2 regions of the Serratia montpellierensis genome follow, and region 2 is predicted to be linked to the other one. Evidence: predicted binding sites of a transcription regulator. Region 2 holds the regulator's gene; the other holds the start of a gene.
The links. The regulator CRP, encoded in region 2, controls carbon source genes, mostly activating them, when cyclic AMP is high. The targets are predictions, from matches to a motif close to ATGTGANNNNNNTCACAT.
Positions count from the first base shown of each region.

Region 1: a site for CRP is predicted at 2,821-2,838, ahead of FUU19_RS18880 (YfcZ/YiiS family protein). Genes of this name have one in related genera too.

Region 1 covers NZ_VOSN01000018.1:108,483-113,458, forward strand. The annotation lists gene ccmI (c-type cytochrome biogenesis protein CcmI) at 1-324, shown strand, start outside; gene mlaA (phospholipid-binding lipoprotein MlaA) at 353-1,111, shown strand; gene fadL (long-chain fatty acid transporter FadL) at 1,229-2,569, opposite strand; gene FUU19_RS18880 (YfcZ/YiiS family protein) at 2,974-3,270, shown strand; gene fadI (acetyl-CoA C-acyltransferase FadI) at 3,468-4,778, shown strand; gene fadJ (fatty acid oxidation complex subunit alpha FadJ) at 4,778-4,976, shown strand, end outside.
Region 2 covers NZ_VOSN01000004.1:193,273-198,248, forward strand. The annotation lists gene argD (bifunctional acetylornithine/succinyldiaminopimelate transaminase) at 1-454, shown strand, start outside; gene FUU19_RS05045 (YccS/YhfK family putative transporter) at 495-2,573, opposite strand; gene crp (cAMP-activated global transcriptional regulator CRP) at 2,624-3,256, opposite strand; gene FUU19_RS05055 (OsmC family protein) at 3,638-4,045, shown strand; gene FUU19_RS05060 (phosphoribulokinase) at 4,084-4,953, opposite strand.

The DNA of each region.
Region 1 (4,976 bases), on a different contig from region 2:
CTGTCACCGCAGGCGGCGAAAGCCCTGCCGCCGCAGGGGACGCTGGTCATCTCGGTCACCGACGGCGCCAGCCCGGTGCCGGTGGCGGTAAAACAATTGCCGCTGAGCCGTTTTCCGCTGTCTTTCTCGCTGGATGACAGCAACGCCATGATGCCCGAGCGTTTACTCTCGGCACAGCATCAGGTGCAGGTGCGTGTGCGCCTCTCACAGGACGGATTGGCCACGCCGCAGCCGGGGGACTGGTTCGGCGAAAGCTCGCTGCAGACATTCAGCGGTAAAGAGCAGGTTAGCGTTCAGATAAACAAGCAGGTCGCTGAAAAATAAGACCGAACGTGTTTTTATGGAGAAAAATATGAACTTTCGCCTGACTGGGGTGGCATTCGCAACGGTATTACTGGTGGGCTGTGCCAGCGCGCCAGACAATGATCCGCAAGGGCGTTCCGATCCTCTGGAAGGATTTAACCGGACGATGTTCGATTTCAACTACAACGTCCTGGATCCTTATATCCTGCGCCCGGTCGCGGTGGCCTGGCGCGACTACGTGCCGATGCCGGCGCGTAACGGCATCAGCAACTTCACCTCCAACCTGGAAGAGCCGGCCAGCATGGTCAACGCCTTCCTGAAGGGCGATCCTTACCGCGGGATGATCCACTTTAACCGTTTCTTCCTGAACACCCTGCTCGGGATGGGCGGCCTAATCGACGTGGCCGGCATGGCCAACCCGAAACTGGCGCGCGAAGAACCGAATCGCTTCGGCAGCACATTGGGGCATTACGATGTGGGTTACGGCCCGTACGTGATGCTGCCGGGCTACGGCAGCTTTACCCTGCGTGAAGACGGCGGCGACTTTGCGGATACGCTGTATCCGATGCTGAGTTACCTGACCTTCTGGATGTCGGCGGGCAAATGGGTGGTCGAGGGTATCGAAACCCGCGCTCAGCTGCTGGATTCCGACGGCCTGCTGCGCAACTCGTCCGATCCTTATGTCATGGTGCGCGAGGCCTACTTCCAGCGCCACGATTTCATCGCCAACGGCGGCTCGCTCAAGCCGGAAGAGAATCCGAACGCCAAGGCGATTCAGGGGGAATTGGACGAGATCGACTCGCAGTAATCACAGGCGTTATGCCAATGAAAACCCGCCGTCAGGCGGGTTTTTTTATGTCGGTGGCAAACGGTAGGCAAAGAAAAAGCGCCCCGAGGGGCGCTTTGGCTTCTTTCTCAAGCGAGATTAGAAGCGGTAGTTGAAGTTGGCACCGTACAGCCAGGCCTTGCCCACCGAGTTGAAGGTGTAAGGGCCTTCGTTGATGGTGACTTTCTGGCCGTGCATGTAGGACACACCGACGTCGACCGACGCGTCTTTGTTGAACGCGTAAGAGGTACCTGCGCTGACCCAGAAGCGGTCCTGATCAGGAATGGAGATAGAGCGGTTCTGTGCCGGCACCGGGCTGTCATCGAAGGCGACACCGCCGCGGAAGGTCCAGTTGTCGTCGTAGAAGTAAGTGGTACCCAGCGCAATGCGGTAGGCATCGCGGAAGCCTTCATGCTTCTGGAACAGGGTCTGGCCGTTGCTGCCGGTGGCTCTCAGCTCCTGGAACTGACTCCAGCTGGTGTACGCCAGGCTGTAGTGGATGGCCCACTGCGGCGCCACTTTGTTGTAGCCGGACAGTTCCCACATTTCCGGCAGGTTCAGATCCAGAGAGCCCGGGATGGTGCTGCCGCTGGTGCCCCACGGCAGACCAACGCCCAGCGCCTGGGTAATTGGGTTGTACTGTGCAGGCAGGCTGCTTTTGTAGTCGCCGTCGAACTTGATTTTCACTTCAGAACGGTAGGTGAAGCCGTAACGGTTGTTTTCGTCCACTTCGTACAGCAGGCCGGCATTCCAACCGAAGCCCCACTTATCGCCTTTCAGGTGAGAAATCTGAGTATCGCCAGGAATTTGAGCGATCATCCCGGCTTGCTGAGGCGTTAATTGACCGGTTTGCAGGCCTTGACCGGCAAGCAGCTTCGGCAATTCGCCGGCGTAGCGTTCCAGTTTGGCTCTGGCGTATACGGCGTCGAAGCCCAGACCGAAGCTGAAGTGTTGATCCAGGCGGTAAGCGCCGCTCAGATTCAGGTTCAGGGTTTCCAGATCGGTTTTGCCGCCATAAGCGCCTGCGGTGTAGCCGTCGTTGAATTCGGTCGCCAGACCGTAGTTGCTGGTGACCGATCCGCCTACGGCGAACTGATCGTTAATCGGGTGAACATAATGCAGGTTCGGCACCCAGGCGGTTGGCGCGATATTTTTCGCATCCAGGCTGGCGCCGGAAGGGGATTTGCCGGTGATGTCTACATCCGGGTCGATAAAGACCGCGCCGATGGAAAGTTCCGGGCGGGTGTACATCATCAACAATGCCGGGTTGCGGCTCGCGGAGGCCGCCGTATCCGCCATGGCGCCTTCGCCAGAATACGAACGTCCTAAACCAGCTGCTGAGAACTCATTCAGCTGGAATCCTGCGGCAGACACGTTTGATGAAATAATTGCCACTGCAGCTGCGAGAGCTGATTTAGTCAATAGGTTTTTCTGGCTCATGACCAAAACCTCATTATGTGTTTATTATTTAAACTATGTTACGCAAGGTAACAAGGAGCGCGGGATTGTAGGGTCCGTTATCATTCAGACAAATCAGACCAGTGGCTGAAGTATAGGTCTGACCTGTGAAAATGTTGCAAGTTTGTTTTTGAAATATTTCCAACCTGATATCAAAAAAGAGATCTGCTTAACAAAAAGCCAGCGGTAAATAACAAAATTCTTACCATTCCTTAGCAGGCGCTCATTTTTATTTGTGATTTCCATCACTTAAAACACACAGTAAAAGTAAGTGCTAGTGATTGCCGGCGCGGAAGCGTAAAATACCTGCAGAATTTTGTGGCTTTGTGCCGGTGAGTAAAACGGCAATTTGGGCTGATAACCGAGGCCCTTGAGGAGAACCAATCATGTCAGATGCAATTAATAAATGCAGCGCCCAGGAAACCGCCGCGTGTTGCTGCGTGGATGTCGGCACCGTGATGGATAACACCGATTGCACCGCGTCCTACAGCCAGGTGTTCAGCAATCAACAAGATGCGGAAGCGATGCTGGCGGCACTGAGCGAAAAGGCGCGCGCGGTAGAATCCGACCCTTGTGACATCAGCAGTAGCATTAAACCGGTTGACGGCGGCGTGCAGTTGGAGGCCGATTTCACCTTCGCCTGCCAGGCGGAAACCCTGATCTTCCAGCTCGGCCTGCGTTAATCCCCGCTTTACCCCCGGCGCCGCCTGCCGCGCGCCGGGGATTGCCTTCCCTACGTCGCCCCCCGATAGAAAGTGCGCCTGCTCGCAGTTTTGATCTCTGCCGGTTTGCCAAATGTAACCGTTTGGTTAACAATGACCTCATCAGGTCAGACCTCTTTCTGCCCATTGCGCTGACGTTATTTTCTTCAGGAGCATTTATGAGTAAGGCACTGCCGTTGGTGACCCGTCATGGTGACCGCATTGCGATTGTGAATGGACTGCGTACCCCCTTTGCCAAACAGGCGACTGCCTATCACGGCATTCCGGCGGTGGATTTAGGGAAAACGGCGGTGAGCGAGCTGTTGGCGCGTAGCGGCATCGATCCGCAGCTTATCGAGCAGCTGGTGTTCGGCCAGGTGGTGCAAATGCCCGAGGCGCCGAACATCGCGCGTGAAATCGTGCTCGGCACCGGCATGAGCGTCCATACTGACGCCTACAGCGTGTCGCGCGCCTGTGCCACCAGCTTCCAGGCAATCGCCAACGTGGCGGAGAGCATCATGGCCGGTAGCATCAGCGTCGGCATCGCCGGCGGGGCGGACTCGTCTTCCGTCTTGCCGATCGGCGTCAGCAAGGCGCTGGCACGCACGCTGGTGGACGTCAACAAGGCGCGTACGCTGTCGCAGCGTCTCAAACTGTTCAGCCGGCTGAAATTCCGCGATCTGATGCCGGTGCCACCGGCGGTGGCGGAGTATTCCACCGGCTTGCGCATGGGCGATACCGCCGAACAGATGGCGAAAAGCCACGGCATCACCCGTGAAGCGCAGGATGCGCTGGCGCACCGTTCGCATGAGCTGGCGGCCAAGGCCTGGCAGGAGGGGTGGCTGCGCGATGAGGTGATGACCGCCTACGTACCACCGTACCGTGCACAGCTTTCTGAAGACAACAACATCCGCAAAGACTCCAGCCTGGCGTCCTACGCCAAGCTGAAACCGGCGTTCGATCGCAAGCACGGCAGCGTCACCGCGGCCAACAGCACGCCGTTGACCGACGGCGCGGCGGCGGTATTGATGATGAGCGAGTCGCGCGCCAAAGAGCTGGGGCTGCAGCCGCTGGGCTATTTGCGCAGCTTTGCCTTCGCCGCCATCGACGTGTGGGAAGACATGCTGCTGGGGCCTTCCTACGCTACGCCGCTGGCGCTGGATCGCGCCGGCATCGGTCTGGCCGATCTGACGCTCATCGACATGCATGAAGCCTTCGCCGCGCAAACGCTGGCCAACCTGAAGATGTTCGCCAGCGAAGAGTTCGCCCGCGAGAAGCTTGGCCGCAGCCAGGCGATCGGCGAGGTGGACATGGCAAAATTCAACGTCCTGGGCGGTTCCATCGCCTATGGCCACCCGTTTGCCGCCACCGGCGCGCGCATGATCACCCAGACGCTGCGTGAGCTGAAACGCCGCGGTGGCGGGCTGGGCCTGACCACCGCCTGCGCCGCCGGCGGGTTAGGGGCCGCGATGATCGTGGAGGTGGAATGATGAGTGCCGAAAACGCATTGCACGAACAGCGTGCCAAACCGTCGGCCTTTCAGCTGACGATTCGCCCCGACAACATCGGCGTGATCACCATCGACGTACCGGGCGACAAGGTCAATACGCTCAAGGCCGAGTTCGTCGAACAGGTGAACGATGTGCTAATCCGGGCGCAGCAGCATACCGCGCTGGAAGGGCTGGTGA
Region 2 (4,976 bases):
GCTGGGCGGCGGTTTCCCGGTCAGCGCCATGCTGACTACCGAAGAGATTGCGTCGGTGATGCAGGTGGGCACTCACGGCACCACCTACGGCGGCAACCCGCTGGCCTGCGCGGTGGCGGAGGCGGCGTTGGATGTGATCAATACGCCGGAAGTGCTGAGCGGCATTGAACAGCGTCACGCGTTGTATGTGCAGGCTTTGCAGGATATCGGCGATAAATACGGTGTTTTCACCGCCATTCGCGGCATGGGGTTGCTGATCGGCGCCGAACTGACGCCGCATTATCATGGCAGAGCACGCGATTTTCTCACCGCCGCCGCTGCGCGTGGGCTGATGATCCTCAACGCCGGGCCGAACGTGATCCGTTTCGCGCCGTCGCTGGTGGTGGAGCTGCAGGACATCGAGGCCGGCATGGCGCTGTTCGAGCTGGCGGTGCAGGATGTGATCAACGCCTGAAGCCCGTGCGGCGAATAACGGGGCGCGGCATGCCGCGCCCTTATTGATCGCGCAGTTTGCGCTTGAGCCAAATGCCGTGGTGCGGGCGCTGGCGCCAGGCCAGCGACGAAATGGTGTGCATCACGCTCAGGTGCGACAAAATGCGCCGCAGATGGCGCTCCATCTCGGTGACGGGCATCTCCGGATGCAGATCCGGCGGCTGCATGATGCCGCTGTTGCCGCTGCTCGGCCCGTCGTATTCCAACCGCTGCTGGCAGCTTTGCAGCGCGATTTCACAGGTCTGCAGATACTCTTCCGCCAGCTTCGGCGTCAGCATGTAGTGCTCGCGCGCCAGAATGGTCATGGCGTTCAGGTGTTCGACGATGAACTGGCTGTGAGTGACCCACAGCCGCATGTCCGCCAGATAGTTCGACGCGAACCCCGGCTCCTGCATCGCCTGATTGAGCGAGGTGAACAGCGCGTTGTGCGCTTGGTTGACCTGCATGCGGGTATAGGCCAGCGCAGTGGCGTCCGGTTCCGGTTGCTTCAGCATCAGCCGCAGCGCGGCTTGATCGTTCTCCAGCGCCTGATGGGCATTCTTGCGCAGCAGCCCGCTTTGCCACTGCGGCCATAGCCAAATGGTGCCGCCGAACGCCAGTACGCAGCCGATCAGCGTATCGATCAGGCGCGGTACCAGAAAATGCGAGCCGTTCAGCGCCAGCAGCTGCAGGGTGTAAACCGCCGTGACCGTAAAGCCAATCACCGACAGCCCGTAGTTCTTGCGCGAAACCAGGTAGGCCAGCAGCGTGATCACCAACATGATGCTCAGCGTTTCTCCTTCCGGCAACTGCAGCTGCAACAGCCCGGCCGCCAGCAGCAGCCCGGCAATCGTGCCCAGCGCACGGTGCTGAATACGCACCCGGGTAGCGTTATACCCGTTTTGGCTCACCAGCATGATGGTGAGCAGGATCCAGTAAGGTTTCGGCAGGTTGAACACCGCACCCAGACTGCTGCCGACCGCCAGCGTCACGCCCAGCCGCGCGGCGTTGCGCAGGGCGGTGGATTTGAACGACAGGTAGCTGACCAGCGCCGGCCAAAACGGCAGGCGGTGCTGGCCGGGCATCAGGTCGCGGCGGTACAGCGGATGCTGGGTACGTAGCAGGCGGGCGATGCGGCTGAAGTGGTAGTAACAAAATTGGCCGACCGGGTTATCGGGATGCTGCGCCGCCATTTTTTCCAGCGCTGCCAGCTCATGGGTCATGGAGAAGCGCTTCGAATGTTGATGGTAGAGAATATCGTGCGCCACCACGCGCAGCCGGCCGGCGATCACCTGAGCATTGCGGCGAATGATCGCTTCGGCCTGGCTCTGCTCCACCAGTTTTTGCACCTCTTCCGGCAGGTGCAGGCTGACGGTGATGTGCTCCTGCAGGTCCATCGCCACCTGAAAGGCGCGCTGCAGGCGTTTTTGCTCGAGGTTGTTGGCGTGCGGCAGGAAATTAAGCTGTTGGTACAACAGGCTGATCAGATCCATCACCTTTTGCTGGCGCACCAGCAGCGGCGGCAGCGCGGTTTGCGGATCGGTGTGCTGGGTCAGCAGCGAGTATTTGGCTTCGAAATAGTCCGCCAGTTCCAGGTAGAGTTGGCTCAGCGTTTCGCGCATCGGCTGTTCTTTCCACAGCTTGAACCAGAACCAGGTGAATAAGCCGTACCAGGCAGTGCCGATCGCGTAAAGCAGCGGCGCCTGCCAGATGGGTACCGTACCGGTCGTGCTGAGGGCGAAGATGGCGGCCACCAGCGCCGCCGGCAACAGCCGGGCGTGCAGCGGGCTGATTTCACCGGTGACGCCGAGCAGCAGCGCCAGGCCCAGCATCAGCGCCGGCAGCGGCACGTGCCACAGCAGTGCCTGTTGCAGCAGCACGCTGCTGAAGGCGAACAGCGAACCGCCGACGATCAGCCGTTTAAAGAAGCGCTTATGCGGCGTGTCCAGACCGGCGATATTGCAGCAGGCGGGCACCAGAGAGAACATCAGGCCGAGCTGTAACTGGCCTATCAACAGGCCGAACAGCACCGGCAGACACAACACCAGCGTTTGTCGCAGTGCGTAGTTGATTTCCGGGTGGTAGATCAGGCGGCGCCACATGGCAGAGAGCAGACAAAAAAACGGCGCAGATTGCGCCGTTTCTTCAGGGATTAACGGGTGCCGTAGACGACAATGGTTTTGCCGTGGGCGGAAATCAGGTTTTGATCTTCCAGCATTTTCAGAATACGGCCAACGGTTTCACGCGAGCAGCCGACGATCTGGCCGATCTCCTGGCGGGTAATTTTGATCTGCATGCCGTCCGGGTGAGTCATGGCGTCGGGTTGTTTCGCCAGATTCAGCAGGGTTTGCGCGATGCGGCCGGTAACGTCCAGGAAGGCGAGGTTGCCCACTTTTTCGGAGGTGACCTGCAGGCGGCTCGCCATTTGGGCGGACAGACGCATCAGGATGTCCGGGTTCACCTGGATCAGCTGGCGGAATTTCTTGTAGGAAATTTCGGCCACTTCACAGGCGGTTTTCGCGCGAACCCAGGCGCTGCGCTCCTGGCCTTCTTCGAACAATCCGAGCTCGCCGATGAAATCCCCCTGGTTGAGGTAGGACAGAATCATCTCTTTACCTTCTTCATCCTTGATCAGCACCGCGACGGAGCCTTTCACGATGTAGTAAAGCGTTTCGGCCTTTTCACCTTGGTGAATCAGCGTACTCTTCGATGGATATTTGTGGATATGGCAATGAGACAGGAACCATTCGAGAGTAGGGTCTGTTTGCGGTTTGCCGAGAACCATTCGCTGTTATCCTCTGTTGTTATCGCTGCCTTGTGTCACAGGGGTCAGAGTTCCCTGTAAAACCCACCTGTAGCCGCAGTTATGAGCGAGGGCTACCGGCAAGTTTTGAGGCGTGTCATAAAAATACGCTGTCGCTCTAGCATATTAACTTGCCGTAAGCGCTGCAAGCTACATTCTGTTAACATACCGGTAAAGGAGCCTTTCTCTGGGCGTTTCCCTGAATACAGTGTCCCGGAAAGATTTATTGCGGCTCTGTTTGTAGCACAGAGTAAGGCGGGTGTCTCGTGTTGTCTCGCTTCAGCATGATTAGCATCAGGTTACGTTGCCTGTTTCTATGCGAAAGCGTACTCTGATTTTAAGAAATCAACCGGAGTGACCAGAATGCAGGCAAGAGTTAAGTGGGTGGAAGGGTTAACGTTTTTGGGTGAATCGGCCTCCGGCCACCAGGTGCTGATGGACGGCAACGCCGGTGATAAAGCGCCCAGCCCGATGGAGATGGTGCTGATGTCGGTGGGCGGCTGCAGCGCGATCGACGTGGTATCCATCCTGCAAAAGGGGCGCAACGACGTGCGCGACTGCGAGGTGAAGCTGACCTCCGAGCGCCGCGAAGAAGCCCCGCGGCTGTTCACCCATATCAATCTGCACTTCATCGTTACCGGCCAGGACCTGACCGACAAGATCGTCGAGCGTGCGGTGAACCTGTCAGCGGAGAAATACTGCTCGGTGGCGCTGATGCTCAACAAGGCCGCCACGGTGACCCACAGCTTCGAGATCCGCCAACCGGCGTAATCGAAACGGAGCGCGGCCCGGCGCCGCGCTCAACGCATTTATTCGATCTTCTTGCCTTCCAGCAACCGCTGCACCAGCGGCGCCATGATCAGCTCCATCGCCAGCCCCATCTTGCCACCCGGCACCACTAACGTATTGATATGCGAGATAAACGAGCCCTGCAGCATCGCCAGCAAATAGGGGAAATCTATCTGATCCAGCCCGCGGAAGTGGATCACCACGAAGCTTTCATCCAGTGAGGGAATGGCCTTGGCGGCGAACGGGTTGGAGGTGTCCACCGTCGGCACGCGCTGGAAGTTGATGTGGGTGCGCGAGAACTGCGGCGTGATGTAGTTGATGTAATCTTCCATCGAACGCACCACTGAATCCATTACCGCTTCGCGAGAGTGGCCGCGCTCGCCGGTATCGCGGATCAGTTTCTGTATCCACTCCAGGTTGACGATCGGCACCACGCCGACCAGCAGATCGACGTGGTTGGCCACGTCATGGTGCTCGGTGACCACGCCGCCGTGCAACCCCTCGTAGAACAGCACGTCGGTCGGCGCCGGCAGCGGTTCCCACGGGGTGAAGGTACCCGGCACCTGATTGTAGGGCACCGCTTCGTCGTAGGTGTGCAGATACTTGCGCGAGCGCCCGGTGCCGTTCTTGCCGTAGTCGATAAAGCTCTGCTGCAGCAGACCGAAGTCGTTGGCCTCGGGGCCGAAATAGCTGATGTGTCTGCCCAGATCGCGCGCTTTGCGGATCGCCGCGTCCATTTCCGGCCGGGTGTAGCGATGGAAGCTGTCGCCCTCCAGCTCGGCGGCGCGGATGTTGAGCTGCTGGAAGATCTTACGGAACGCCACGCTGGTGGTGGTAGTGCCGGCGCCGCTGGAACCGGTCACCGCGATAACGGGATGTTTGGCAGACATGGTGGTTGTCACTCCGTGTTGAA